Regions from separate parts of the Labrenzia sp. C1B70 genome, predicted to be linked through region 3. Evidence: riboswitches for the same ligand, from Rfam matches in the RefSeq annotation. Region 3 holds a riboswitch; each other region holds the start of a gene.

The links. Region 3 has a riboswitch for thiamine pyrophosphate ahead of Q666_RS46905 (ABC transporter permease). Riboswitches for the same ligand answer to the same signal wherever they lie in the genome.
Region 1: linked by a shared signal. The riboswitch ahead of thiO (glycine oxidase ThiO) and the one ahead of Q666_RS46905 (ABC transporter permease) in region 3 are both predicted to bind thiamine pyrophosphate.
Region 2: linked by a shared signal. The riboswitch ahead of Q666_RS50795 (hydroxyethylthiazole kinase) and the one ahead of Q666_RS46905 (ABC transporter permease) in region 3 are both predicted to bind thiamine pyrophosphate.

Annotation. Positions count from the first base shown of each region.
Region 1 is NZ_AXCE01000006.1:343,641-351,256, reverse strand. It holds gene Q666_RS43330 (CoA-acylating methylmalonate-semialdehyde dehydrogenase) at 82-1,581, opposite strand; gene Q666_RS43325 (LysR family transcriptional regulator) at 1,922-2,803, shown strand; gene Q666_RS43320 (thiamine phosphate synthase) at 2,831-3,436, opposite strand; gene Q666_RS43315 (thiazole synthase) at 3,433-4,206, opposite strand; gene thiS (sulfur carrier protein ThiS) at 4,212-4,409, opposite strand; gene thiO (glycine oxidase ThiO) at 4,393-5,370, opposite strand; TPP riboswitch at 5,532-5,652, opposite strand; gene Q666_RS43300 (DNA topology modulation protein FlaR) at 5,700-6,224, opposite strand; gene Q666_RS43295 (pirin family protein) at 6,371-7,306, shown strand; gene Q666_RS43290 (DUF6030 family protein) at 7,275-7,616, opposite strand, start outside.
Region 2 is NZ_AXCE01000012.1:543,014-550,629, forward strand. It holds gene Q666_RS50785 (TRAP transporter substrate-binding protein) at 1-1,103, opposite strand, end outside; gene thiD (bifunctional hydroxymethylpyrimidine kinase/phosphomethylpyrimidine kinase) at 1,105-1,911, opposite strand; gene Q666_RS50795 (hydroxyethylthiazole kinase) at 1,948-2,721, opposite strand; TPP riboswitch at 2,790-2,900, opposite strand; gene Q666_RS50800 (Lrp/AsnC ligand binding domain-containing protein) at 3,108-3,344, shown strand; gene Q666_RS50805 (hypothetical protein) at 3,365-3,772, shown strand; gene Q666_RS50810 (DMT family transporter) at 4,004-5,005, opposite strand; gene sbmA (peptide antibiotic transporter SbmA) at 5,111-6,367, opposite strand; gene Q666_RS50820 (xanthine dehydrogenase family protein molybdopterin-binding subunit) at 6,566-7,616, opposite strand, start outside.
Region 3 is NZ_AXCE01000010.1:221,990-229,605, reverse strand. It holds gene Q666_RS46935 (DeoR/GlpR family DNA-binding transcription regulator) at 1-263, shown strand, start outside; tRNA gene Q666_RS46930 (tRNA-Glu) at 355-430, opposite strand; gene Q666_RS46925 (hypothetical protein) at 566-922, opposite strand; gene Q666_RS46920 (RluA family pseudouridine synthase) at 921-1,946, shown strand; gene rpoH (RNA polymerase sigma factor RpoH) at 2,124-3,008, shown strand; gene Q666_RS46910 (ABC transporter substrate-binding protein) at 3,083-4,024, opposite strand; gene Q666_RS46905 (ABC transporter permease) at 4,047-4,892, opposite strand; TPP riboswitch at 4,950-5,056, opposite strand; gene Q666_RS46900 (hypothetical protein) at 5,138-6,910, opposite strand; gene Q666_RS46895 (adenylosuccinate synthase) at 7,175-7,616, opposite strand, start outside.

The DNA.
Region 1 (7,616 bases), on a different contig from region 3:
ATCTTTTATCATTTTACAAGACAAAAAAGAGGCGCTCCAGGCGAAGCCGGGAGCGCCAGACCGGACTTGGTCCGGGAGGAATTATTTCATCGTCGGGATCACGAACTCGGCCCCGTCTTTCAGGCCTGACGGCCAGCGGGAGGTCACGGTCTTGGTGCGGGTGTAAAACTTGAACCCGTCCGGACCATGCTGGTTAAGATCGCCAAAGCCGGACTTCTTCCAGCCGCCGAAAGTGTGGTAGGCGAGCGGCACCGGGATCGGCACGTTGATGCCGACCATGCCGATGTTGATGCGGGACGCGAAGTCGCGGGCGGTGTCGCCGTCACGGGTGAAGATCGCAGTGCCGTTGCCGTATTCGTGGCTGAGCGGCAGATCGAGAGCTTCTTCGTAGGTCTCTGCGCGAACCACGGACAGGACCGGACCGAAGATTTCGGTCTTGTAGATGTCCATGTCCTTGGTGACGTTGTCGAACAGGCAGCCGCCCATGAAGAAGCCGTTCTCATAGCCCTGCATGGAGAAATCGCGGCCATCGACAACCAGCTTCGCACCTTCCTTGATGCCCTGGTCGACGAGACCCTTTACGCGGGCAAGCGCTTCCTTGGTCACCAGCGGACCGAAGTCGACGTCATTGCCAGCCGTGTACGGCCCGATCTTCAGTGCTTCCACCTTCGGCGCAAGCTTCTCGATCAGTGCATTTGCGGTGCTTTCGCCAACCGGCACGGCAACAGAAACAGCCATGCAACGCTCGCCGGCCGCGCCGTAACCCGCACCAATCAGAGCATCGGCCGCCTGATCAAGGTCGGCATCCGGCATGATGATCATGTGGTTCTTTGCGCCACCGAAGCACTGGGCGCGTTTGCCGGATGCAGTTGCACGGGCATAAACATACTGGGCAATCGGCGTGGAACCGACGAAGCCGACAGCCTGGATGGTTTCGTCGTCCAGGATTGCATCGACCGCGCTCTTGTCGCCGTTGACGACGTTCAGAACACCTTCCGGCAGACCGGCTTCGATCATCAGTTCAGCAAGCATGATCGGCACGGACGGATCGCGCTCGGACGGCTTCAGAATGAAGGCGTTGCCACAAGCGATCGCCGGGCAGAATTTCCACATCGGGATCATGGCCGGGAAGTTGAACGGCGTGATGCCGGCAACGACGCCAAGCGGCTGGCGCATGGAGTACATGTCGATGCCAGGACCGGCGCCTTCGGTGAATTCACCCTTCAGGAGATGCGGCGCACCAATGCAGAACTCGGCGACTTCCAGACCGCGGATAACGTCGCCCTTGGCGTCCGGAATCGTTTTGCCGTGCTCGCGGGAAAGAGCTTCAGCCAGCTTGTCCATGTCGCGGTTGAGAAGATCTACGAACTTCATCATCACGCGAGCGCGACGCTGCGGGTTGGTGGCAGCCCAGGCAGGCTGTGCGGCAGCAGCATTGGCAATTGCCGCGTCCATCTCGGCCTGGCTGGCCAGGGCGACCTGCGCCTCGACTTCACCGGTAGCCGGATTGTAGACGTCTGCAAAGCGGCCGGAGGTTCCCTCCACGTACTTGCCGCCGATAAAATGACCGATCTTCCGCATGTCGCGTTTCTCCCAATATGTCCTGACACCAGCCAAAAGGATTTTGGGCGAGCGTCCGAGATGATGTCTTTTTGACTTTTATTTTTGCTACAAACAAGAACCAGATTTCCGGACCCGTTGTGCGTTTTTTGAAGTTATGCAATAAAACGCCACGAAGCGTCTGAGACAAACGATAGGTCCAATCCCCCTCGGTTGTCATCCCGGCTGAAACTCTACCAAAAGCCGGTGTGCAGCAAGGCGTGATCTCAACAACATGAACGCGGCGGCATCGTGCCTTGTATCTGACATCAGCTGAAAAAAACAAATCGGAGTGGCTGGTCATCGCGGAAAGCAAATCGACATGAATTGGGACGACATCCGCATCTTTCTCGCGATCGCTCGAACAGGACAAATCCTGGCGGCAGCGCGCCGTCTCGGCCTCAATCACGCCACGGTGGCGCGCAGGCTGACGAGCCTCGAAGACAGCATCGGCACACGCCTCTTCGACAGATCAACATCCGGCTGCCTTCTGACGGAAGCCGGCAGCCGGTTCTTTGACCGGGCAGAACGGATCGAAGCCGAGGCGGTGGCAGCGGAAGCCGACCTGACAAACAACACGCCGGAAATTTCCGGAACCGTTCGCATCGGTGCGCCCGATGGTTTCGGTGTCGCGTATCTTGCGCCCCGGCTTGGCAAGCTCACGGAAAAACATCCAGGACTGACGGTGCAGCTCGTTCCCGTACCCCGCTCCTTCTCGCTCTCCCGCCGTGAAGCTGATATCGCCGTGACAATAGACAGGCCGGAAACAGGCAGGCTGGTTGCCGGCAAGCTCGTCGACTATTCGCTCGGCCTTTATGCGTCAAAAACCTATCTGGAAAGCCGGGGAACACCTGCCTCCGCAAGCAATCTGATCGACCACGATCTTATTGGCTACGTGGAAGACCTGCTCTATTCGCCATCGCTGAACTACGGCACCGAGATCCTGAAAGACTGGACCGCACGATTTGAAATCGCCTCCGCACTCGGCCAGACCGAAGCAGTCAGGTCCGGCGCCGGTATCGGCATACTTCACGATTTTATCGCGCGCGATAATACCGACCTGATCGCCGTTCTCCCGGAGATAAAGCTTCACCGGGCCTACTGGATGGTGACACATGAAAGTTCGCGCCCTCTCCGCCATGTCGCCGCGGCACAGGATTTTCTGCGCGATCAAGTCGCGCGCGACAAGGCGATATTCGTTTAGCCAGGCCGAAGGCGAAACGCACCCAACCTACCGCCAGGGATCTGTCGCCATTATCCATTCCCTGGTGCGCGCTTCCGGGTCGGCATTCCGGGTGATGTCGGTGACAACGGCTGCGATATCTGCACCGTTCTCGAACACACCCGGCAGACGCTCCGGATTGAGGCCACCGATAGCAACAAGCGGCAATTCGCCGATCTGCCGCTTCCACCGACCAACCTTTTCAACGCCTTGGGGCGCCCATTTCATTTCTTTCAGGATCGTTGGATAGACAGGCCCCAGCGCGACATAGTCGGGCTCGACAGAAAGAGCGGTTTCCAGTTCCTCACCGTCATGGGTCGAAACGCCAAGTTTCAGCCCCGCCTTGCGAATGGCACCGACATCGGCGTCAGCAAGGTCTTCCTGACCAAGGTGGACAAAGTCGCAGTCCAGCTCAATCGCGAGCTGCCAATAGTCGTTCACGACAAGTTGGCAGCCGTGCTTCTCGCAAGCGCTCTTGGATGCTGCGATTTCCTTGCGCAGGACTTCGTCGCTCGCGTCCTTGATGCGTAGTTGAACCAGTTTGACGCCAAGCGGAACCAGCCGCTCGATCCAGTCGGAACTGTCGACGATGAGGTAAAAGGGATCGAGCTTCATTCAAACACCGCCATTCCGAGAACCGGGGTAGAAGGAACCGCCATGTCGCGAGGTTCCAGGGGTTGGGCTTCATAGGCCAGGCGACCGGCCTCAATTGCAACTGCAAAGGCCTTGGCCATTGCGACAGGGTCTCCGGCCTTTGCCACAGCCGTATTCAGCAGCACCGCATCGAAACCGAGTTCCAGAACAGCGGTCGCATGGGACGGTCTGCCAAGACCGGCATCCACAACAAGTGGGATGCCTTTGAAGTGACTGCGATAGGCACGAAGGGCATCCGGATTGACCGGCCCTTTCGCCGAACCGATTGGCGCACACCAGGGCATCAACACCTGGCACCCCGCCTCAAGCAACCGTTCGCCGACGACAATATCGTCCGTCGTATAGGGAAACACCTTGAAGCCGTCATCGCTCAGGATACGTGCGGCTTCAACTAGGCCAAAGACATCCGGCTGCAGGCTGTCGTGATGACCGATCACTTCCAGCTTGATCCAGTCGGTTCCAAAAAGGTCGCGTGCCATTTTTGCGGTGGTGACGGCTTCCTTCACCGAATGACATCCCGCAGTGTTGGGCAGCACCTTGACGTTCAGTTCCCGGATCAGGTCCCAGAACCGGCCGCCTCCGCCACTTCCTGCCGTTTCGCGCCGAAGGGACACCGTCAGAATTTCAGCCCCGGATACCTTCACCGCGTCCGACAGAATTTGGGGTGATGGGTACTGGGCAGTTCCAAGCAGGAAACGCGACGCAACGCTTTCGCCATAAACTTCAAACATGGGCGTCATCCTCCCTGCATCGGCGACAGGATCTCGATACGGTCGCCAGCTTGAAGGAAGCAATCGGTTCGTTCTTCAGCACAAACCAGATCGCCGTTGCGTGCCGTTGCAAGAAACTCATGGTCATAGGCAAGTTCGTCCAGAAGCGCAGCCAGCGTCGCGCTGACAACTTCCTGAGGTTCGCCGTTAATGGTTAGCTTCAAGGGACATCTCCTGAAGGTGTTGCACGATCCTGCCTGCCGCCTCCATGGCAAAATGCGGAGCAAGCAGGAAGCCGTGCCGGTAGAATCCGTTCATTGACAACGTGTTGCCGGTAAACGTGAGACGAGGAAGATTGTTCGGATATGCCGGGCGAAGGCCCACCCCGGTTTCGATGATCTTTGCCTCGGCAAATCCCGGATGCAGGCTGTAGGCGGCATTTAGAAGTTCCATGGTGGACCGAACACTGACCGCTCCCTGGTCACCGCTTTCGATCATGGTTGCCCCGACCATGAAGACACCGTTGTCACGAGGCACCACATAGACCGGGATGCGCGGGTGCAGAAAACGCACCGGCCGCGAAAGCGAGACATCCGGCGCGTGGAGGATCAGCATTTCACCGCGTACGGGACGCAAATGCGGATCCGGCGAGGCCATGCCGGTACAATCGGCGACAAGATCGGTCGCCGCGGTGAAGTGCTGCGCCTCTAACCTCACCTTTGCACCGCTTTCAGACACCTTTGCCCGCAATGCCGTGAGGGCCCGCCGCGGATCGAGATGGGCTTCTCCGGCAAAATGAAGCCCCTTTGCAAATCGGCCTGCGAGGTCCGGCTCGAGTGCGCCCAGCGCGTCAGCTTCAAGCCAGGCAAAGCCGCTGGTTCGAGAAGCAAAGCGACTTAACTCGCCGGTATCGCGCGGCGCGGCAACAACCAGCGTGCCATTGTGCCGGACCTGCCCCGGCAGAACCTTGCTCCACCAGCCAATGGAGGCTTGCCCGAGCCGCAGAACATCTTCCTCGGCACCTTCCCGCTCACACCATGGCGCCAACATGCCGCCTGCGAGCCAGGAGGCACTGGCGGTGAGATCCTTGTGTTTTTCCAGCAGCTCCACCCGCACACCGCGCGAGACAAGCTCATGTGCCAGTGCCAGACCGGCGACACCCGCCCCTTTGATACCGACCTTCATTCCTCCTCTCCTGCCAGGGTGGACGTCAGTCGTTCGACATCACGGAATGTCTGATAGCCCGCTTGCATTCAACGGATCTCCGCAAGAACCGGAAAAGGTCCCGCATTTCGGACATTCGGCTTGGAAAGGTGGCCGGGTTGGAGCATTGCCGTGGCGAACGCAGTTGGCCGAGAACACCTTCCCTTCGCCAGCATGACCTGGATCAGGTTCGTCGGGTCCCTGCACTGCGCAAGTGCGCCAGCAGTATCTCAGCCTCTTCTGGAGGCACCCCGGGTGAACCCCTGTTGTGCCGCCCGTCAGGCGCACCTGTCAAGAGACAGGATGAGCCTTCATCCTTGTTGCCAGGGGCGCGCCAGAAAATCGTCGATTTCGGCAAGGGGGTTGAACCGATAGACTTTCAGATGGTCCGGAGGTTCGCGGTAGATGTGCTCCAGCTTGGCTCTGGCGGAGTGTCTCGTTCGCCAGATGAACCTCAGGAATTCAACAGTTTGCCAGTTGAACTGCTCCGGGCAGCCCTCGGCCAGATCCGGACGGCTTTGCCCATTGTATTTCACCGACCGTTTCAGCACTCGAAATATGCGGCGCGTTACCGGGACATCGAGCCAGATGAAAGTGTCGGCACGTTCGATACGTTCCGCATAGGTGCTTGAATGACCGCCCTCGAAGATCCACACATCCTTCAGATGGACCTCATGCGTCAGCCGGTCTTTCTCTTCCCGCGTCCGCTCGTTCCAACCGGAGCGGTAGTGGATCTTGTCCATATGATAGACCGGCAATCCGGTTTTCCGCCCAAGGGCAACGGCAAGCGTGCTTTTGCCCGAGCCCGGGCCGCCAACGATCATCACGCGTTTCATGTCGCACCAAACAAAAGCAAGGAAGGGCCGGTCGTTATACAGATTGTGCAGGGGATGAAAACCCGAAACAGACTGTTCAATGGACACTTCGGCTTCGCTGGCCCTATCTAGTTTGCAAGACAGAATGTTCTTTGATGGAGAGGCAGATGAGCTGGTTGAATTGCCCTGATCCCGTACCGGGAAATGCTGCAAGCTGTGACCCGATTGAAACGATCATCGTACCGCGGACATCCGACCTCGGTGGATTTTCGGTAAGACGTGCCTTGCCGTCTGCCAGGCGGCGGATGGTTGGCCCTTTCATCTTCTTCGACCAGATGGGCCCGGCAGAGCTTTTGGTCGGTGGCGGTATCGACGTGCGCCCGCATCCTCACATCGGGTTGGCGACAGTTACCTATCTCTTCGAAGGAGAGATGTATCATCGTGACAGCCTTGGAACGGAGATTGCAATTGCCCCCGGTGCTCTGAACTGGATGAGCGCCGGCAAGGGCATCGTGCATTCCGAACGTGAGAGGCCGGAACGCCTGCAGGAAAAACGTCCCCTGTTCGGCCTGCAGAGCTGGGTGGCCCTGCCCAAACACCTGGAAGAGACCGACCCGACCTTCCAGCACCACGGCACAGAAGAACAGCCGGAATTTGCCGATAAGGGCGCTTCAGTCAAACTTATCGCGGGCGAGCTTTATGGCCACAAGGCACCGGTGAAGACAGCGTCCGACATGTTCTATGCCGATATCACGCTGGAACCGGGAGCGAAGATCCCGCTGGATGCCGGGTGGGAAGAGCGCGGCCTTTACACGGTCTCGGGCCAGATCACCATCGCCGGCCAGAATTTCGATCCAGCCCAGCTGCTGGTGTTCAAACCGGGTGATCATCTGGTGATCGAAAACACGTCTCCCGTGCCGGCCCGTTTCGTAGTGCTTGGCGGCGAACCGATGGACGGCCGGCGTTATATCTGGTGGAACTTCGTGTCTTCATCGAAAGAGCGCATCGAGCAGGCCAAGGAAGATTGGCGTCTTGGCCGTTTCGATACGGTACCCGGCGATGCGGAAGAGTTTATTCCCTTGCCTGACCGTCCGGGGCCCTGACACTCCAGCCGCTTTCCAGTGGCGGTGCTTTTTCAAACCTGTCGGCGGGCCGGATAAGGTCCGGCTCGCCAAAGTCCAGAATGATGTTGAGCCGTTGGCTTGCCAGCGGGTCACCCGTCAGATTTGGATCTTCCGGCGAAACCGACAGCCGCACGCCTCTGTGGGTCGTCTCCAGTTGCCTGAACCCGGAAACCGCCTCGCGAAACACTTCCGGAACCGTCCAGCCATACCGAAGCGACAGGGCGTCGATCACCAGCCAGACCGCATCAAGGCCGATCTGCATCTGGCGCGGATCTTCCACCACCAGCTT
Region 2 (7,616 bases), on a different contig from region 3:
CTGTCGCGAGCTTCGAGGAAGCGGCGCATGGCAACGTCACTCCAGGGGGCAAGGCGTGCCCGCGCAGCCATATGACTGTCGTAGATCCTCTGGCTAAGCGCATCCTTGCTCGCGAACTCGGACAGCACGACTGCCGAAGTCTCCCGCAAAGCATCCAGAACGTCGTCCGGATAAGGACGGACGGTAACGCCGTCCTCTTCCTGCAGGAGCTTCAGTGCGCCTGCATTCTCCCAATCGCTTTCTGCAAGCGAGCGGCCGTTTTCTGCCTTGCAGGCCTCCAGAACGATGGCGCCAAGGTCTTCCGGCAGACCTTCCAGCGCCACCTTGTTGAACAGCGCTTCACCGGTGCCGTTGGGTTCATGGAACCCCGGCGTGTAGTAGGACTTGGCTGCTTTCTGGAACCCCATTGCCCTGTCCGACCAGGGACCCAGGAATTCCGTCGCATCCAGCACGCCGCTGTCCAACGCCTGGAACAACTCTGCAGGTGGCAGGCTGACAGGCGTCGCCCCAAGCCGATGCATCACTTCGCCGCCAAGGCCCGGCATGCGGATCTTCAGTCCCTTGAGATCGTCAAGAGTGTTGATTTCGCGCTTGAACCAGCCCCCCATCTGGACGCCGGTGTTGCCGGCCATTACGGGCCTTAGTCCGAACGGGGCATAAAGTTCGTCCCAAAGCGCCTGGCCGCCCCCCTGCTCAATCCAGGTGATATGCTCATGCGGCAGCAAACCGAAAGGGATCGCGGTGAAATAGACCGAAGCCGGGATCTTGCCCTGCCAGAAAAACGAGGCCGTGTGCGCCATCTGCGCCGTCCCCGCCGAGACCGCCTCGAACACGCCCAGAGCCGGCACCAGTTCCCCTGCAGCATAAAGCCGAACGCGCAGGCGACCACCGGACATCAGCTCGATCCTGTCGGCAATGCGCTGCGCCGTGACCCCGGGCCCCGGCAGGTTCTTTGGCCAGGACGTGACCATCTTCCATTCCAGCGTCGCCTGCTCCTGCGCCACCGCCGGGGCGGCCAACGCGCTTGCACCGGCGGCGGCGGAAGCCCCCAGAAGTCCGCGACGGCTGATCCGTCCGGTTTCTGTCTTTGGCTGATCGGTCATCTCACTTGCTCCAGAACGCGTGGAAATGATGGACTGGCCCGTGACCACTGCCAATGTGAAGCGTGTCGGCAGCGGCGATGGCGGCCTGAATATAGGACTTGGCGGACCTGACGGCCGCTTCCATCTCCTGCCCCTTGGCAAGACCCGAGGCAATCGCGGATGACAGGGTGCAACCGGTGCCATGCGTGTTGTCGGTGTTGATCCGCTCTGACCTGAGCCAGACCGCATTGCCGTTGCGATCCAGAAGCAGATCAGCGCTATTCGCGCCAGACCCGTGCCCGCCCTTGAGCAGAACCGCATTGGCTCCAAGACCGAGCAGACGTTCTGCCTGCGCCTGCATTTGCGTTTCGTCCGCGGCAACGTCGCCCTGCAACATGCGGGCAGCTTCATGCAGGTTCGGGGTAACAATATCGGCCAGCGGCAGCAGCAAGGCAATCAGCGTGTCGACCGCACTGTCGGCAAGCAACGGGTCACCGGAGGCAGCCACCATCACCGGGTCAAGCACAACCGGGCCTGTCTCATGTGTCCGAAGCCCTTCAGCTACCACCTCGATCGTATCGACACGCGACAGCATGCCGATCTTTGTCGCCTTGACGGCAAGGTCCGAAAAGACGGCCGTCATCTGGGCCCGCACGAACTCCGGCGGCACATCATGGATGGCGCTGACACCAAGCGTATTCTGCGCCGTCAGGGCTGCAATAACACTGGCACCAAAGACGCCGTTTGCGGAAAAGGTCTTGAGATCAGCCTGAATGCCGGCTCCGCCGCCGGAATCCGATCCTGCAATGGTTACCGCAATTGCGGTCATGGGAACCTCCTGGGAGTAGATGCCGAAAAGCCTGCGTCAGCCGGTCTTGAGACGGGCTTCAATGTCGCGGTCAGTCAGGCAATAGAGTGCGTCGAGCAACTCCGGCACCAAACTGCCTGGCCCGCCTGACCGGCTGGCCGCGATTTCGCCGGCAATGTTGAAGACGGACAGTCCGCAAGCAGCTGCAAGCGCCCTGTCCTTTTCGATGCTCAGGAACGCCGCCAGAACAGCACCGCCGGCACAGCCGGTGGCCGTCACGCGTGACATCAGTGGATCGCCGTTGCGCAGCAGGAAATCCTCGCCACGGCTCTCGACCCTGTCTTCCGGGCCAGTGACCGCAAAAACCGTTCCGGCCTCGATCAATGCATCGGCATCTGCCCGCTCCGGCAGGAGAGCGTTGAGTTCTTCCGGATTGAGCCGCACCAGATCCGGCTTGAGGCCCAGCAGATCGCGCGCATAGGCGCAGCGCACGGGAGACCGGTTCACGAAAACCGGATCGACACAAACCGGACGTCCGGCAGTCCTGGCAGCTTCGATTGCTAGCGGAATGGCCGCACGGCGTTCCTCGTCAAGGGTGCCGAGGTTCACCAGCAGTGCATCAGCCCCGCCGGCAAAGGCCGCAACTTCCTCCCGCGCGATGGTCATGGAAGGAACCGCGCCGAGCGCAAGCAACACATTGGCGGTGAAACTCTGGGCGACCGCGTTTGTGATGGCGTGAACGCGCGGCGTTTTCTGCCGCACCCTTTCCAGAAGGGTGAAGACCTGTTCGGCGCTCAGGGCCTGCGTGGAAGCAGCAACGGAAAGGCTCATGACGGCTCTCCTGCGACAGAAAGCCCGTTGCCGGTATTCCGGAAAGGACGTGTTGAAGGGAGTGGTGTGTGCATCATGATCTCAAATCCCTCCGCCGGTATCAGCCGGATCAGGTTCAAGGAGTTGGCAGGCCGCCTCTCAGCCCGGTCCAGGATGGCCGGGCACCCCCATGAGATGATTGCACTGCTAACAAGCCGGCCGTGCGATTGCAAGACCCGGCTTGTGCAGAGCGGCTACTCGGCAATTGACTGGCGGGAGGAGATAGGCGATGTCCTAGTCTGCTTTCGTGAATCTGTTGCCCGGCATGTTTGGCTGACCGAACAGCCCGGCTGATGGTTCAGGTGACACGTTCACCCCCTTCAAACACCAACTGCCCGGAGCGCCCCATGGTACCGTTTTTCGTGATGATCAAATGCCAGTTGGGCAAGACCTACCAGGTCGCCAATGCGATCGCCGATGCGGAAATTGCGTCCGAAGTCTACTCCACCTCCGGCGACTACGATCTTCTGGTGAAATTCTATGTCGACGACGGTTCGGACATTGGCCACTTCGTGAACGAGAAGGTCCACCCGATCGACGGCATTCAGGACACCAAAACCATCATTACCTTCAAGGCCTTCTGAACTCAGACCCGGAAATTTCCATGAAACTCATTAAAATCGCCGCCCTTTGCCTGCCCCTCGCTCTTGCTCCGATCGGCTCGACCGCGTCCGCGCAAGGCATGCCGCCGGAGCAGATCAAGCAGATCCTGGACCTGACCAAGGCCAACTGGGTGTCATTCCGCGACTGGCAGGGCCAGGAGCTGATCTATTTCACGCACCTGGAATCCTGGAAGTGCGGCATCGACTATGTCTTCTACGGATTAAACGACGACCCGATTGAGCAGGAATGGCAACTGGAAGCCTGTGACCCGGACAACCAGAATGTCGTTCTGAAGGACAAGCCCTATCTGGAGCTGCCCCTGGGGTCGGCCCAGTCGATCAGCGTGCAGCTGATCTTCAAGGACGGCACCAAGAGCGCTGTTGAGCGGTTCGAATACAAGTCGCAGTAGGGCCGATTTCGGAAGCCACCCGCATTCGCCGTCATTCCGGACAAGCGCAGTAAAGCTGCGCGCCGATCCGGGATCCAGCGCATCAGCGTGAGCAAAGCGAACTCTTCTCTCTTTGTCTAATGCCGCGCCTAAGGCGCGAAATAAGTGCTGGATTCCGGATCTGCGCACAGCACTGCAGTGCTAGTCCGGAATGACGGGGGAAGACAGCGGGACCTGCCCTCTTGTCTCCCCCTACGAACGCGAGGGCGATGACGCCCGGCGTGCCTTTGTCCGGTCCAGCCCGAGCTTGTGCTCGCGGTAGATGACGAAAATACCGGCGGCAATCACGATCAGCGCCCCCAGCACCACTGCTGGCAATGGCGTTTCGCTGAACACCACCCAACCGACAATGATCGCCCACAGCATGTTGACATAGTCGAACGGGGCAATGGTGGAGGCATCCGCGAACCGGTAGCTCTGCGTCAACAGGATCTGGCCGACACCACCCGCAAGGCCGATCAGCAGAAGCAGACCTGCCGTGGGCAGGTCCGGAATGATCCAGGCCTGACCCGGCAGCAGAAAGCCCAGCGGCAGCGTGAGCAGCGACAATACGGACGACATGCCCGCAAACCAGGTAACGATCGTGGACGTGCGCTCCGTCTCGCACAATTTGCGCACGGTGATCATGGCGAGCGCGGCAAAGCCGGCTCCTGTCAGGCCGATCAAGGCCCCGATCATCGAGTTGCTATCCAACTCCGCGTCACCCAGATGCGGTGACAGCACAACCAGAATGCCGACAAAGCCGACACCGACTGCGCTCCAGCGATAGACCCGCACCTTTTCGCCAAGGAGCAGAAACGCCAGCACCACCACGAAGAGCGGCGATGCAAATCCGATCGCCGTCGCATCCGGCAAGGGCAGCAGAGACAACGCGGTAAAGCCGCAAACCATCGCCGTCAGGCCGACGGACGCCCGGGTAAGATGTCCCAGCGGGTTGGCCGTTCTAAAGGCGAGCCCCAGCTCCCGGCGCATCGCCACCATGATCAGCACCGGAAACAGCCCGAAGAAATTCCGTGCGAACACAAGCTCACCGATCGGCACCGTCTCGGCGGCGATCTTGAGGGCCGTTGCCATGACGAAGAACACCATGGTGGAGGCCACTTTCAGCGATATTCCGATAAGAGGTGCCTGCCGGGTCATCCCGGTGGGCGCCGGAGGTCCGGAGAAACGGGACTTCTGGCTCAAGAACGCCATGACAACTTCCAGGCCCGGCGCTCTTCATGAAGCCACGGGCGGTGCGTCGGACCGCGGAACCGCCGGGACAGAAAACTGGCTTGAACGTCTTGCGCAGACCTGACCTTAAGCTTGCGCCCCCGGTTCAGGAGTGGTGCCGCCGGCAACCGCGAGCTCCCGCTCGGCAATGGAGACCTCAAAGCCTTTCAGACGTTTGTAGATGGACAGGAGCTCGATGATCGTCGTCCAGGAATTCACCAGGAACTGGAAGGACGAGGACACCTGGCTGAAGGCCGTCAGGATTTGCTGCACGATACCAAAGGTGATCTTGCCCACCACAATCGTCGGAATGAGGATGAAATAGGAGAAGATGTTGTCCGACTGAAGGTAAATGCCGCGGGCCAGGTTAAAATAGAGATAGTGGAAGTAGAGCCGGAAATAGTTTTGACGGACAAAACCGAACAGCTCGCGCAAGGTCGCCGGATTGGCGCGATCTTCATGATCTTCCCCGTACACAAGTTCCTTACGGTAGGCTGCCTCAACGCGCTGGTTGTGGAACTCCAGTCCGGGCAGCTTGATTCCGACAAGGCCGAGCAAAACCGTCCCAAACAGCGACCAGATGATTGCCGCGGTGAACAATGGCGCCGGAATTTCGCCTACGATCGGCAGGGACGAGACATGACTTGAAAGCGCAAACAGCACCGGCAAGAAGGCAATCAGTGTCATGATCGAGTCGATGAATGCAACGCCAAGCCCTTCCATGATGGAAGCAAAGCGCATCGTGTCTTCCTGAATACGCTGCGAGGCACCTTCGATGTGGCGCACATTCGACCACTTTTCGACGTAGTAGTCGTTCATCGCCGTGCGCCAGCGGAAGACGTAGTGGCTGACGAAGAAGCGCGTGAAGATATAGAGAATGACCCAGACCGATGTAATCTGCGCGAAGATCAGCATCAGGTTGTAGAAGTCTGCTGCGGTGACACCGCTTTCCTCTCCATTGAGCGCGTTTTGCAGCGTATCGAAGAACGGTCTGCGCCAGTTGTTGATCGCGACTGACACCTGAACGCTGTAGTAGGTCATGAAAATGATCAGGGACGAGCCCCAGATCGACCAGATCTGCCAGCGGTGGTCGCGAGAGAACATCCACCAGAAACCGCCGAAGAGCAGCGTGCAGATGCCGTAATAGATATAGAACCAAAGAAAATCAGGTGTGACGAAATAGGGCAGCCCGATGGGTGGTTGCTCACCCTGTGGCGGCGTGCCGAAGCCCAGTGTTTCTGTCAGTCCTTCAGCAAACCCGTACCAGGCAAGGATTGCGGCGAGTGACCAGAGGAAGGCAGACAGGAAGAAAAGTTTGGGCTTGGGAAAGAAGGACTGAAACAACGGGAGGATCCTATTTCTTGAAGCGGAAGGATTCGCGCCACGCACCGATGAACCGCAAGATTGCGGCAAGAACCGGATAATTCATACGTTTATTTAAAAGAAACCACAGACACAATCTTGAGAACCGGGCTTTACCGGTGTCAACTTGCTGCCTGAAAGATAAAAGGCGCCTCGAAAGGGCGCCTTTTTCAGTTTCCGTTATTTTGCTGCCTGGATGGCTTCCCACACGCGAAGCGGGGTTGCCGGCATGTCGATCAGCTCGCTGACCCCTGCTCCGTCCTTCAGCGCTTTCTGCACTGCATTCATGACTGATGCACAGCCGCCGATGGTTCCGGCTTCACCCGCGCCCTTGATGCCCATGGCATTGGTGGTCGATGGAACGTTGCGGGTCTCGAAGTGAATGTCCGGCAGGTCTGCTGCACGGATCATGCGGTAGTCGAGCAGCGAAGCCGTCAGAAGCTGGCCGTCTTCGTCGTAGATCGTCTGTTCGCACAGGGCCTGGCTGAGTGCGGAGGCCGCACCGCCATGCACCTGACCGGCCAGAAGAAGCGGGTTCACCGTGACACCGAAATCATCGACGATCACGTAGTTGACGATGGCAACGTCACCGGTATCCGGATCGATTTCCACCTCGCAAACATGGGTGCCGTTCGGATAGGTCGCCTCGGTCTGATTGACCTCTTCGCGGGCGGTCAGGGTTTCCCCGGCGCCTGCTGCAATCTCGGCTAGTGTCACCTGCTGGTCGGTTCCGACCACACGAACCATGCCACCGTCGAGTTCAAGATCCTCGATCCCGGCCTCAAGCCGATCAGCGGCAAGTTCCTTCACCTTCTTGACCAGCGCAATGCCCGCATCGCGGACAGACGGCAGGCCGATGGGGATGGAGCGCGACCCACCCGTGCCGCCCCCCTTGCGCACCCGGTCGGTGTCGCCCTGGATAACGTCGATGTCCTCGATGGAGATGCCGAACTGTTCCGCAATCACCTGGCTGTAGGCCGTTGCATGGCCCTGGCCGTTGGTCTGCGTACCGATCAGCAACGTCAACGTACCCTTGTCGTTGAGCTCAAGGGTGGCTTCCTCGCTGCCAGGGAAGGCACAGGCCTCGATATAGGAACAGATGCCGATGCCGCGGTACTTGCCGTGCTTCGCGCTGTCGTCCTGCCGGGCCTTGAAGCCGTCCCAGTCGGCAACATCCAGCGCCTTTTGCAGATGGCCGGAAAAATCGCCGGTGTCGTACATTCGCCCGGTC
Region 3 (7,616 bases):
TCGATCCCGACGGCTCCCTGCTCGATTACGACTACCGGGAAGTGAAAGTCACCAAGACCATCATGGACAACGCCAGGCACGTCATTCTGGCCGCCGACAGTACCAAGTTCGAGCGCACTGCACCGGTCCGTGTCGGACACCTGCGACAGGTCACTACTTTCGTAACGGATTATTGCCCCTCGCCAGACTTCGCGCAGATCGCGCAAGACGCGGAAGTCGAGCTGATCGAGACCGGCCAGCAGGAAGACAGCACTGCCAGCTGATCGAACACAGCACTCCGTGTAACCGGTGCACAAACGGGTGGAGAACCCTGTGCGCAGGATGTGGATATGCTGTTTGTGCCTTGGGGAAAAATGGCACGCCCAACGGGACTCGAACCCGTGTTTCCGCCGTGAAAGGGCGGCGTCCTAGACCGCTAGACGATGGGCGCGCGGGGCTTGAGAAGCTCAGTGCCTCAAGCCGAGGACCGTGCGTATACGGCTGCATAACAAAAGACGCAAGCCCTAATTTTCATTTTTCTGTCACATGCCTGTTCATAACCGCGCGCGATACGCGCGACGCCACGTCAGCGTGCCACAAAATCCGTGCGGCCCAGTTGCTTGCCCGTGACGGGATCGAAGCGCAGCAGCGCCGTCTTGCTGCCTTCGCGCACCAGAACCAGCAAGAGACCGTTCGAAAGGTCGGCCTGCAAAATTTCCGCGTCAGCGCCAACTGCCACTGTTGCGGCATATTGATCGGCTGAAACATCGGACTTATTGGAGTTGATCTTGTAGAGAATTGCTGCAAAGACAGCGATAAAGCCGGCGATCATGACGAGGGACGAGCCGAGCAACAGACGCTTCAGCTTGGCCTGGATGCGTTCGGCCGCAGGATCAAGCGGCTTTTCACCCGGCCCCTCATCCCGATAATCAGGTTGTGACATGACAGACAATTCCCTCGAGTATCCGGCCGGTCTGGACCAGGATTTCAGTTTAACAGTTGATGCAGCCGATGCCGGGAAACGGCTGGATGCGGTGCTGGCGGCTCATCTGGAAGCCCTTAGCCGCAACAGGATCCAGTCCCTGATCAAGTCCGGGGACGTCACCGTCGGCGGCGCGAAAATAGTGGAGCCGAAATACCGGGTCAATGAAGGCGATGCCCTGACCCTCACTTTGCCGCAGGCGGAAGACCCCGAGCCCAAGGGTGAGGACATCCCCGTCTCGGTCGTCTTTGAGGACGAACACCTTATCGTGGTCGACAAACCGGCGGGGCTTGTCGTCCACCCTGGCGCCGGCAACTGGACCGGCACCCTCGTCAATGCACTCATCCATCATTGCGGTGACAGCCTTTCCGGCATCGGCGGCGTGAAGCGCCCCGGCATCGTTCACCGGGTCGACAAGGACACCTCCGGACTGCTTGTCGTCGCCAAGACCGACCAGGCCCACAAGGGCCTTGCAGCCCAGTTTGCCGACCACGGCCGCACCGGACCGCTGGAACGCGCCTATTCGGCTCTGGTCTGGGGAGCACCCTCCGGCTTGAAAGGCACGATCAACGCCAATCTGGCCCGCTCACAGGCAAACCGTCAGAAGATTGCCGTCGTCAAGACTTCCGGCCGCCACGCCATTACCCACTGGCAGGTGAAGGAGCGCTTCGGCAACGCCGAACAGCCTGCGCTCGCCTCGCTGCTGGAATGCCGCCTTGAAACCGGACGCACACACCAGATCCGCGTGCACATGGCCCACATTGGCCATCCGCTGATCGGTGACGATGATTACGGATCGGGTTTCAAGACAAAGGCAAACAGGCTCGATGAGCCGCTCAAAAGCCTCGTGAACGGTTTTCACAGGCAAGCCCTGCATGCCGGCCTGCTGGCTTTCGAACACCCGGCAAATGGTAAAACCTTGCGCTTTGAGAGCCCTTACCCGGATGATTTCGCAAATCTTTTGTCCGGATTACAAAAATTTTAGGATGCGTTTTCGTTTTCTGACCATGCAATCGACCAATTTGGACCTATATTAGAAGCTTCTGTGTGCCTGTACGGACACTATTGTGCGTCCGCCTTCCCTCAAAAATGGCTTGCTTGCGTATCACTGCGGGGCAGCGGGAGGAAGGGGTCGCAAACTTGACGAAAGGGGGTGCATGTTATGGCCCAGAACGTTCCGACGCTTACAGCAGGGGAAGGCGGTCTCAGCCGGTATCTGGACGAGATCCGCAAGTTTCCAATGCTTCAGCCGCAGGAAGAGTACATGCTCGCCAAGCGCTACAAAGAGCATGAAGACCCTGAAGCTGCAGAACGCCTAGTCAATTCCCATCTACGCCTCGTCGCCAAGATTGCCATGGGTTACCGCGGGTATGGCCTGCCGATCGGAGAAGTCGTTTCCGAAGGCAACGTCGGCCTGATGCAAGCGGTCAAGCGCTTTGAACCGGACAAGGGGTTCCGGCTCGCGACCTATGCCATGTGGTGGATCAAGGCGGCTATCCAGGAATACATCCTGCGCTCATGGTCCCTCGTGAAAATGGGAACCACGGCCAACCAGAAACGCCTGTTCTTCAACCTGCGTCGCCTCAAGGGCAAGATCCAGGCGCTGGACGAAGGCGATCTGAAGCCGCATCAGGTCTCTGAGATTGCCACCAAACTCGGGGTGTCCGAGGAGGAAGTGGTGTCCATGAACCGCCGTCTGGGCGGCGATGCCAGCCTGAATGCGCCCGTGCGCGCGGAAGCTGATGCCGGTGAATGGCAGGACTGGCTTGTCGATGAAAGCGACAGTCAGGAAACCCTGCTTGCCAATCAGGAAGAGCTGGATATGCGTCGCAAGATGCTGAACGACGCGATGGACGTGCTCAACGAGCGTGAACGGCGCATCTTTGAAGCACGTCGCCTGGCCGAAGACCCGATGACGCTGGAAGACCTTTCGGGCGAATTCGGTGTCAGCCGCGAGCGCGTCCGCCAGATCGAGGTTCGCGCTTTCGAAAAGGTTCAAAAAGCCGTGCGCAACAGCGCCCGCACAATGGACCAGCCCGCCGCCTGAGGCACTCGGTCAAAGAGAACCAAAAAAAGCGCCGGAGCTATGCTCCGGCGCTTTTCTTTTGCCTAAGCTGATGTTCAGCGGATTTCGGCTGTGTAGCTCTCCACCGGCACGACCTTGCTGATCAGACCGGCTTCGGCCATGAATTCCGCAAAGCGCTGGTAGCGGCCTTCATCAAGTGCAGCCGGACGCTTGGCGAACCGCGGCAACGTATCGAACCATGCCCGCCTGTTCAGCTCGTCATTGAGGTTCGGATACGCTTCTATGAAGGCATTCCAGGCTTCTTCCGGGTGATTGCTCAGATAGATGGTGGCCGCTTCCACGGCTGCCAGGAACTTGGCGAAGCGTGGATCGTCCGTCTTGTCCTTGTTGACGACATAGATCAGCTCATCAAAGATCGGCACACCGTTTTCTTCCGGGAAGAAAGCCTTGCCGGGTTTGCCTTCGATTTCGAGCTGGGTGAGCTCGAAATTGCGATATGCGCCGATCACCGCATCCACCTGACCGGCAAGCAGAGAGCCTGACAACGCGAAATTGACGTTCACCAGCTCGACATCATCCATGGTCAAACCGGCCGAACGCAGCATCTGGCCCAGCATCGCGTCCTCGAAGCCGGACACGGAAAAGCCGACACTCTTCCCCTTGAGGTCCTTCAGTTCCTGTATCGGGCCGTCCTTGAGCACGATGAGAGAATTGAGGGGTGTTTCCACCAGCGTACCGATCCATTTCAGCGGCAGCTCTTCCTCGATTTGCGCATGAAGCGTCGGCTGATAGGACACCGCGATATCGCCCTGCCCGGCAGCAACCAGTTTCGGCGGCATTGCCGGGTCCGCCGGTTCGATGATCTCAACCTCGAGGCCTTCTGCCTCGAAGAAACCCTTGGTCTGCGCAGTTACCAGCGGCGCGTGATCCGGATTGATGAACCAGTCGAGCAGCAAGGTCAGTTTCTCACTGGCCTGTACCGGCCCCGATGCCAGCAGCCCGGCCGCCAATGCGAGTGACAGGATTTGTTTTTTCATGAGGTCCTCCGTAGAGCGGCAGCTAGGTGAGCGGCTGCCAGGGAACAAGAAGTCGGGTGAGATGGTTCACGGCAAAGCGCATGATCAGCACCATCGCCGCGAGCAGGATCAGGGCGGCGAACATCATGTCCGCCTGCATCCGGTTGCTGCTTTGAAGCATGATGAAGGCAAGGCCTCCTTTTGCCCCGGCCCATTCGCCGATGATCGCCCCCATGGGAGCGAACACCGCGGCCACCCGCAGGCCGGAGGCAAACGCCGGCAAGCCTGACGGCAGGCGAAAGAACCAGAGTTCCTTCAGGCGAGACAGACGATAAAGCCGGGCGAGATCGCACAAACCCGGGTCAAGCCGCTGCAGGCCATCGAAAAACGTCGATGTGACCGTGAAGAAGATGACCAGGATGATGACGACGATCTTGGAGGCCAGCCCGAAACCGAGCCAGAGCACCAGGATCGGCGCGATTGCGAAAACAGGCAGGGCCTGCGTCACCAGAATGGGCGGCATGGCGAACCTTGCAGCAATCGGAAACAGCCACAAAAGAACGGAAAGCAATGCCCCGGCGGCTGCCCCCAGCACAAACCCGAGCACCGTCTCATAGGCGGTGATGCCGGCATGATGCAGAAGGAAGCCTGCGTGTTTGACAAAGGCCGTAAAGACGCGGTCCGGACCCGGCAGGATATAATGCTGGGTGTCGAACACACGGACGATTGCCGCCCAGATAACGACAGTCAGCAGCAGGCCGAGTATGGTCCTGGCAACAGCTTTCGCAAACGCCATCATCCCGCAGTCCCCGCCGCCGTTGGCCAACAGGAACGCATGAAAGCCGATACCGGCATTCGGATGTGCGGCGACCGCAGTGGTCGCAGACAAGTACGCATAGGATCTCCCGTCTTCGGACAAGCCGAAAATGACAATGGAGATCCGGGAATAGGCTAAGGATTCCGTCCCTTCGCCGGCATGACCCGGATCAGGTTCTAAGGGTTCGGCATTACGCCATCTCAGCTCCGGTAACCGGAACACCCCTCGGACCAAGCCGGACCATGCCTTGTGTGACGGAAAAAGGCAAGCCGCCGTGAGGCGGCTTCTTCAGATTTTGAAAGGAGGCAGGTTGGCGCTTAGCCGGCTTGCCAGGACGTGATCGCCTTTTCTACGGCTTCTGCACCGGCGGTTCCCTTTTCCAGGGTCAGGATGCCGCGCTTGCCGTTTTCGTAAAGCATCGGAATGTCGATCCAGCCGCGTTCGCGCAGCAGGGCGAGATTGCGTTGCTGCTCGTTCGGCAAGCTGGAAAGGGCAATCCAGAAAAAGCCCGGGGACACTTTCACGGAAGCGCCGATCAGCGCATCGCCACGAGCTTCTTCCGTAGGCTTCATGACCAGGCCTGGCACGTTGACGACGTCACCTGGAGCGAAGTTTTCCGGGAACTCGTACTTGATCTCGACCAGATGGCTGGCGGGCAAGGAAGTATCGTCATTCGGCTTGATGCGAATGTCGACCTTCACATCCCGCTCGGGGATTTCAATGGAGGCGCTCAGAACCGCGAGAGCCTTGCCGTCCAGATTCGTTTCTTCATCGACACCCCAAACGACAGCGCCTTGCGCAGCCGTTCCGGCACCGCCGGACTCTTCCCCTTCTTCGTAAAGGATAGAGCGCTGCACCGAGGAATCCGCAGCCGTAGCGGACGGAGCCGGTGAAGTTTCGTCCGGCGAAATGGCCGAGAGATTGTCTTCCGGCACCGCAATCGGGCTTTCGGTGGTCGCAGAAGACTGATCGTTTTCTCCGCTCGTCACGATGGACGGCTGGGAAGGTTCGGGCGCAGCGGAAGCTGGTGTATCGACCTGCGGTGTATCGGCCGGCGCAGGCGAATCAGACTGTCCGGTAATCGTCGTCGTGGTTACCGTGCGTGCATCCGGGGCAACCACATCCGTCTCGCCTTCGTTCAACAGGCGGTCGGTGTTTTTCGAAGGCTCTTCACCTTCTCCGGCAGGGGCAGCGGTCGAAGGCTCCGGCGTGGTGTCCGGCTGCGTATCGACAGGCGTTTGCGAAGAAGACGCAACCGGCACGTTGCCGCTATCGGCCGTCTCATCGCCCGCAGGCATCAGGAAATAGGCTCCGGCGCCCAGGAGCACCAGCAACAGGACACCCGCAGCAATGACGATCGGAACGGTGCGGCTGCCGGATGAATCACCGCGCAGCGCATCCGAAGCACTCGGCTTGGCGCGCTTGGAGCGGCTTTTCTTGGAGGCCGACTTGTCCTTCGGCTTGGCTGTTTCCTCGCCTGGATAAACCTGATCGGCGGGATCGGCCGCACCAGCGGTATCTGCAGGCTCGAACAGGCCATCATCTGTCTGTTCCGGCTGCACAGGTCCGCCGAAAGAGGGCTCCTGGCGCACAGGCGCAGCGCCCGGGTCGGCAGCTTCCTTGGCGTGGTGAACAGCCTGGCTGGCCGCGATGCCAAGCGCTTCGGCCTGTGTCAGGGTTTCCTTCAAGGGCGACGGAGCCGGGGTATCCACCACCGGTGCTGCAGTTGTTTCAGGTTCCTGTGGTGCAGGCGCAGGCGCTTCCGGCGCAGCCTCTGCCACCGGCTCAGCCGGAGGCGGTGTCACGGGCGGCGCGGAAACCTGCGGCGCCGGGGGCGGCGTTTCGACCTTCGGAACTGTGGGGCTGAGACCGAGGCTTTCGCGGGCGGCTTCGGCTTCCACCTTGCGAATGGCTTCTTCCAGACGCAGCTGCTCGGCCGTGATCTCGGACGGCGCCAGCGGCGGTTCATAGGCTTTCAGCTGATTGACGATGGCATTGCGCGCACGGCTGTAAACGCTTCTGCGTGCAGCACCATTGTTTTCAGGTAAAGACGCGATCGTTTTCTTCAGAATTGAATAGTAATCAGCCATCTTCCTGCCTACCGGCCGACTGCAAGGATCTGTTCTGCGGGCCCGAGATTTCGTTTCATTCTCAGGCTTATAGCAAGTTTTTCGAAAACCGGTGCTATTTCTTCAATAACTTCGCCGCGACAGAGAACCTCGCAGTACCCTTTTCCTAACACAGATTGTTTGTTCGGCACACACATGGAACGCCGAAAACGAAAGGTGGTTGCGTGCGGTGATTCGCAGCACGCAACCGCAGTCCTTAATAATGTGCTTCTAACGTCACAGATCTCAATCCTGGAAGGGATTCTGCACAAGAATTGTGTCGTCCCGTTCCGGACTTGTCGACAGAAGAGCGACCGGAGCACCGATCAGTTCTTCGACGTGACGCACATATTTGATCGCCTGCGCCGGCAGATCGGCCCAGGTGCGAGCACCTTCGGTCGATTCCTTCCAGCCCGGCAGGCTTTCGTAAATCGGCTTCACGCGCTCCTGGGCACCCTGCGAAGCCGGCAGATAATCGATGCGCTCGCCGTCCAGTTCGTAGCCGATGCAGATCTTGATTTCATCAAGACCGTCCAGAACATCCAGCTTGGTCAGCGCGATGCCGGTGATGCCCGAGGTGCAGACGGTCTGGCGCACCAGCACAGCGTCGAACCACCCGCAGCGGCGGCGGCGGCCGGTAACCGTACCGAATTCATGGCCGCGCGTTCCGAGGAACTCGCCGATCTCA